DNA from 3 places in the Sphingobium sp. TKS genome. Region 2 is predicted to be linked to each of the others. Evidence: predicted binding sites of a transcription regulator. Region 2 holds the regulator's gene; each other region holds the start of a gene.
The links. Region 2 encodes LexA, which represses DNA repair genes until DNA is damaged. Its sites were predicted from a motif close to GTTCCNCNCTTGTTCT; they were not measured.

Region 1 (2,264 bases), 590 kb from region 2:
ACTAAAGCGGTTCGAGCGGATCGGCCGGGGCGCGTCGATCGCAACAATGGCGCGAATCCAAGACGGAACGCCGGCAGGGCTAGAGGCCATTCACGCCGAGTTCGGCGATGGGGTGGAAATACAGGTCCACGATATACTGCACCGGACGAACCCACGATCTTATGATATAGGGGACGGGCTCAAACACTGGCAGGAGGAACTAAGCCGTGGATCGACCGAGCAGAGATTATTCGACCAGCTCTGTCGCATCAGGCGAGAGGGACGAGGCTCCGACGACTTCGAGCGCCAAGCGCGAGGCCAGCCCATCGCGGCGCGGGACGCGCGCGTGGCACGCCAGTCTGACGGAAGCGGCGAAGCGCCTGGCGACGAACCCCGACGAACAGGCGAAGATCGAGGCACGGAGCTTCTAAGGGGCCTCTACGTCCCCACGGCCGCCGAAAAGTCGGCGGCCGAGGCCCCGGCAGACGACGGCACCTATACCGGCCCGATCGTCGCCATCGACACCAAGACCGCCACGCACCTCGTAGGCGGCAAGCGGATCGACCATCAGCTCCGCTTTCTCCGGCAAGACCGGCGACCTGGCCGAAGGCAAGACGCTCGCGATCACCTGTCGTGGCGGGATCGGAAAAATAGTCGATCCCCAAACCCAAGCCAAACCCGCTCCCGGGGCCGCTAGCGTGCGGGGGGGGACCCGGATCTGCAGCATAGTTTCGGCCGACTATGGTGGACGAAAAGGGGGCCGGGATTACTCCCGGCCCCCCAACTCCCGGATCGGGGCGAGCGCCGGCAGGCGCGGCCCCCGAGGCGTCGGCCCCCGCGCTGCGCTGTGAAGCGAGTTGCACGCGGAGCGACGACGATCTTGCGCGCATCGATACTCGGCGAGCTGATCGGAATCAGCAGCCTTGACGAATCCTCCGACTCATTGGAACATAATAGGAACGAAAGAGTCGACGTGACTGATGTCCATGCAACCCGCCCCAATCGATCGGCCTCGCGCCGAACAGCTTGCCGCACTTCGCGCGCAGCTTGCGCAGGCGCACGCCCCGCGCGGGCCGGTGCTGGCGTTCGAACTCGCGGCGCTCGACGACCGGTTGGCCGATCGCGGTCTCGACGGCGCCGGCCTGCACGAGATCGCGGCCGCCAGCTCCGCGCTGAGCGATGACGCCGCGGCGACGCTGTTCGCGGCCGGAATCGCCGCCCGGTTCGCAGGCCAGCCAGGATCTACGGTGCTGTGGGCGCTGACCCGATTCGATCTCTATGCGCCGGGCCTCGAACAGGTCGGGCTTCGCCCCGATCGCGTCCTGTATGCCCAGGGCCGCAAGGACAGCGACGTGCTCGCGCTCGCCGAGGATGGCTTGCGCGACGGTTCGCTTGCTTGCGTGATCGCCGAGATAAAGGCGGCCGACCAGACCGCCACGCGGCGGCTCCAGCTTGCCGCGTCGGACGGCAAGACGCCGATGCTGCTCTATCGGCGCCATCGGTCGCGCGAGCGCTGCCCGCTCGAGCAGCCATCCTCGGCGATGACGCGCTGGCGCATCGGCTGCATCTCGTCGGCACGGCTTCCCTATCCCGGCGTCGGCCGGGGCCGCTGGTTGGTCGAGCTGATCCGCCAGCGGAACGGCAATCCTTTTTCTCTTGAAGTTGATGCTTGTGATGACACGGGTCGCCTCGCTCTACCTGCCGCAGCTCCCGATCGAGCGGCTGCGCCGGTCGGAGCGGCCAGCCAAGCCGCCTGAGCTGGTCCCCCTCCCGCAGGTGGTGTTACCACCGATTGACGACGATCCCGGCGCTTGCTCGGCACCACGCGGCGGCGGCTGGCGCCCCGGTGCGCGCTGGGCGCGCGACGACACAATTGGGCAGGGGCCGCGCCAGGCCGAGATCGACGCGCTCCCCAAGCACCAGCGCCCTACCATGCAGCAGATGGGACGGCGCAGCGAGCCAGTCGAACATCCGTTCAGGGCGATGCCGCCCGATGAGGGCGCGCCGGATTATGCGCCGGGATGGCTGCAGCCGGCGGTGGTGACGTTCGGCAGGCCGGTGATCCTGATCGAACGCGTCGGGCAACGCGATGTCGTCACCGCGGCCTGCCCGCTCGCGCTGGACCTGGGCCTGCGGCCTGGCATGGCCGCCGCCCACGCCCGCGCGCTTGTCACTGATCTCGACGTACGCGATGCCGAAGGCGAGAAGGACCGCGCCTTGCTCGATCGGCTTGCTCTGCACGCGATCGGTCGCTGGACGCCGACCGCCAGCGTCGCCGCACCGGA
Region 2 (2,264 bases):
CTGGCGCCCGGGCAATCGGGGGTGGTGTTCGGCTTCATCCTGTCAGGCATGTTGTGGTGCCTGTTATGGCGAAGCCGGTGGCGCTGGGCGGGTTTGATGCCAGTGACGGCTGGCGTGGTGATGATCGTGACCAGTTCGCCACCCGCCATCTTGATAACGGGAGATGGTCGCCATGTCGCGGTCCGGACTGCGAATGACGGCATGGCGACGCTGCGCGGGCGGGCGGGCAGCTATGTGCGGGAGGTCATGGCGGAAAGCGCGGGCTATGACGGCACGCTGGAGGCAATGGCGGCGTTGCCGCAAGCCCGCTGTTCTCCCGATCTTTGCGCCGTTCGCGTGACGGGCGGAGGCCGGAACTGGAACCTGCTGCTGACGCGAAGCAGCATGAAGATCGACAATGCCATATTGGCGCGGGATTGCGCGCGCGTCGATATCGTCGTCAGCGATCGGCGCCTGCCGGGGGTCTGCCGACCGCGCTGGTTGAAGGTGGATCGACGATCCCTGGCCGCAACGGGCGGCCTTGCCATCGATCTCGACCATGGCTCCATCCGCAGCGTGAAGACCGGGAATGACGAGCATCCCTGGGTCGCGCGGCCTTTGGGTCGACCGCGCGGATTGCCGGGTCGTCAGTTATAGCGCCGCAATAACCCCGCCAGCTTTCCCTGTATCCGGACCTGCTGCGGATTGTAGATTTGCGGTTCATAGGCACTGTTGGCGGGATCGAGCCGAACCTTCTGTCCTTCGCGGTGGAAATATTTGAGGGTGGCCTCATTCTCGTCGATCAGCGCGACCACGATCTGTCCTTCGCGCGCCACCTCGGTGCGCTGGATGAGCGCGAAGTCGCCGTCGAGTATTCCCGCCTCGACCATGGAATCGCCTGCCACTTCCAACGCATAATGATCTCCGGTCCCGAGCAGCGCCGCGGGGACGGAGAGCATATTCTGCCCCTCCAACGCTTCGATCGGCACGCCCGCCGCGATGCGGCCGTGCAGCGGAATCTCAAGGATGTCATTGGCGGCAGGCGGCGTGATCAACGCCGGTCCGGTCGCCAAGGGGGCTTTGAGCGGCGCAATGAGCTTGGGCGCGCGATGCATGGCGTCGGGAAGCTTGAGCACCTCCAGCGCACGGGCGCGATTGGGCAGGCGGCGAATGAAGCCGCGCTCCTCCAACGCGTTGATTAGGCGGTGAATGCCGGATTTGGACCGCAGGTCCAGCGCTTCCTTCATCTCCTCGAAAGAGGGGGAGACGCCTCCCTCCTCCAGCCGGGTCTGAATGAAGCTCAGCAATTCCTGTTGCTTGGGTGTCAACATCTCGCCTTGCCCTCCTTGGAACGTATGGGGAACGCATAGGAAACGGAAAGGGGTAAGTCAAGCGCCTGGTTATTATCCCTTTCCGACAAGTAGCGATATCCGCTATATGCGATCCCCATGCCGAAGGAGATTCGGCATGAAGGGGGCAAGATGGCAAAGTTCAGCCAATCAATGGAGCGCCTACTCTCGGTGGCTTCATCGCTATTCACTTTTTCAGGCTCCATCGTTCCGGGCACGATTTTGGGCATCGTGATGGCCTATCTTTCTCAGGGCGTGGGCCTCATCAATCAATTCGGCGCTTTTGGATGGATAGCCTGCGGCTTGGTGACGTTCTTACTTACCAGCATGTCCTTCGCACTATTCGCCAAGACGCAGCTCTGGAGAGTCGAAAGAAGGCATCGGGCACGACTGGACGGGGAGGGCTTAGATTTTGATCCAATGGCGCGGGTTTATCAGAATAAGAGGCTGTATTTACGCGATCTGGCGCCGCTTGGACGTAAGCGTGTCAACGGTAAGAAGTTTATTAATTGCGAGATAATCGGCCCCGGAACTGCTATCATAGGAATGAACACCGATCCTTCTAAAAGGATGAGTGTCATGAGTGATTGCAATACCTATGATGTGGATTGCATCGAGATAGACCCAAGCAGCCAGTCAAACTTGGCTATTGGATTTTGGGATTGCGACTTTGAAGGTTGTAACTTTTACCACATGACCTTGCTTTTCATGGGTAGATCCAACGACACGTTAAATTGGATAACTCCTGATTTTCGCCAAGGAAATTTGCTAGAGGCTCAAGAGCATGAACAGCAGAGTTAACGATCGCTTCGACCGCCTGCTAGACGCGATGGCCCACGGCCACGCGCCTGTTAGCGGGAAAAAGAAACCATCAGGCGATCCAGCATCAGATGCGGAACGTCGCGCATATTGTGACGAAACTCAAACTCAGCGAGA
Region 3 (2,264 bases), on a different replicon from region 2:
CATGGTCCGCGCCGGTGATGTCGAGCATCAGCCCATCGGGCGGATCGAGCGCGATGATCGGGGCGTAGCGGCGGAGCGACCAGATGGCGAGTCGCTCCAGCGCCTGCCTATCCGCCTCCAGGTCTGCGTCCATGATGAGCAGATCGGGCACCAGCGCCTGCGCCTGGGTCGCGGCCATGCCCGCATGGAGCCCGATCGCGCGCGCGGCCGCATTCGCCGCGGTGAGCACGCGGCGATTACCCTCCATGCCGACCAGGACGAGCGCCGCGTCAGGAGGCGGCGCGTTCCGCCCAAGCCTGCGACGCAGCCGATCGGTCGGCCAGGTCGGCAGGAAGAGCGAGACAACCTGTCGCATCACATGCTTCCACCAGAAAATCAGCGCTCTCGCCCGCGCGGCAGCGGATGAGTTCGACGAACCAGCGATGCCGCCCGACACCCGGCACCGGCAGCAACTCAGAGGGAACCGCCGTCACCCGCCAGCGCGTCGCCGCAGCCGTCGGCTGCCCAAGGTCCGAGGCTTCGGCCGATCGCCGCCAGCGGCGCACCGCGATACCGATCGTGCCGGTGCTTTCCGCCGCCAGTTGCAATCGCCGCGAGGCGGTCATCGACAGCCGCGCGACCTCGGCCACCACGCCACCCAGACCACCATGGCGCAGCCCCTCCTCGAAACAGGAAAGCAGCGCGGTCTCGTCGCGGGCTTCCACATAGATGACCCGGTCGGGATCGAGCCCGGCTTGGGCGATGGCCGGGGCGAACAGATCGGCCTGGGTCATGCACCAGAGGATGCTGCCGCTGATCCGCCCGACAATGCCGGCTGCGAACAAGGCGGCCGCAGCGCCATCGGTCGCTCCCTGCGCGCCGCCCGCCACTTCGTGCAGCGCGCCCAGCGCCAGGCCGCCGCCCGGCAGCTTCGAATCGATCACCTCGATCCCGAACGGCAACACCGACCGCGCCCGGCGATCACCACCCTCGATCTCGGCGATTTTTGCGCGCAGCGCAGCGACATGGGGACGTGCCCCTCTTTCCGTCATGAAGGGCCTCCTATGACTCGGCGGTTGTTTGTTCCTTTTTTGTTCCAAAGGCGCTAAGAGTCAATGGGCCGGAGTCGCACCCCATCGAGGCAGTCGAGACTGGCCTGAAATCATCGAGGAGAATCGCGATGCAGCAACGTCGAAAGCTCAGTCTACGGCTTGGCGCCAAGTCGGCTGAGGCGCCAGAACAAGCGGACTTGTTTGAGACCCCCGGCACCGAATCGACGACACCGCCCGTCGATCCCCGCAAGGATCCGGCGCTCGTCGACGATGATGAGATTCCGTGGTGAAGCCAGAGGACCGGACCATGGACCATATCGATCATATCCGCGAGGCGGTGGCGCAAGCGCTGGAGAAGCGCGGCTTCGACAATCGCGCTTTCCTGCGCGAGATCCGCGAAGGCCGGCGCGATGATGGCCCCTATATGCTGGGCGCTTTAGCCTGGGACGAGCGCGTGAGACATGCAAACCCGTGATGGCATCACCCACGATCATGATCGGCAGACGACCTCCATCTTCGAGGCCGCCCATTGGGGCTATACGGTCAAGGTCGAATGCCGCTGCCGGCGGGTGGGCCTGTTCGAACCCCATGGCCTGTGGTGGAAATTCCACCGCAAAGGTTGGACCGATGATTTTCGCGACGCAGTCCGATGCTTCTACTGCACCAGCTGTTCGAAACGCTATGGTCGCAAGGTCCGCCCAGTCTCGATCGAAACCACCCGGCAACCGCTGCGGATCAAATTTCCCCCTCCCGATGAACGGGAATGGAAAAAGGCCGTGAGCCGACACAGAGGATGAAGCCATGAGCATCAAGGCCGTACCGGAAGAACTGTTCGATATTCCCGATAATCTCTCACCGGGCGAATATCGCCATGTTTGCGCCCAGATCGCGATCCAGGCGGTAACCCATGCCATGGGATCGCGCGAGGTGCAGGAAGGCCATGCCAGTATCGCCATGCCCATGCTGACCGAAGCCCTCGCCATGGGAATCGCGATGCTGATCACCGCGGACGACGATCAGCAAACCCCGCGCGACATGCGGCTATCGGGCGAGCATTTCGGCAAGATGATCGGCGGCTTTGCCGCGATCCTCAAAAATGGCGACGACACGACCGGGACCCAGCTCATGGCGATGCTCGGCGTCACCAAGACAAAACTCAATTGAATGATCGCGCTAACAATCGTTCCCTTTTTCAGTTGAACAATATGATCAATGAAATGGAACGCAGGGCAA

Region 1: the regulator LexA is predicted to act here: its motif matches at 925-940, upstream of K426_RS10970 (ImuA family protein).
Region 3: the regulator LexA is predicted to act here: its motif matches at 1,062-1,077, upstream of K426_RS28520 (ImuA family protein).

Annotation. Positions count from the first base shown of each region.
Region 1 covers NZ_CP005083.1:2,194,210-2,196,473, forward strand. The annotation lists gene K426_RS31275 (hypothetical protein) at 207-410, shown strand; gene K426_RS10970 (ImuA family protein) at 960-1,736, shown strand; gene K426_RS10975 (DNA polymerase Y family protein) at 1,912-2,264, shown strand, end outside.
Region 2 covers NZ_CP005083.1:1,601,936-1,604,199, forward strand. The annotation lists gene K426_RS08075 (ComEC/Rec2 family competence protein) at 1-636, shown strand, start outside; gene lexA (transcriptional repressor LexA) at 627-1,310, opposite strand; gene K426_RS08085 (hypothetical protein) at 1,461-2,129, shown strand; partial or broken gene K426_RS30245 (IS1595 family transposase) at 2,180-2,264, opposite strand, start outside.
Region 3 covers NZ_CP005087.1:8,511-10,774, reverse strand. The annotation lists gene K426_RS28525 (Y-family DNA polymerase) at 1-355, opposite strand, end outside; gene K426_RS28520 (ImuA family protein) at 270-1,031, opposite strand; gene K426_RS31975 (hypothetical protein) at 1,160-1,321, shown strand; gene K426_RS31620 (hypothetical protein) at 1,315-1,506, shown strand; gene K426_RS28515 (hypothetical protein) at 1,493-1,828, shown strand; gene K426_RS28510 (hypothetical protein) at 1,833-2,195, shown strand.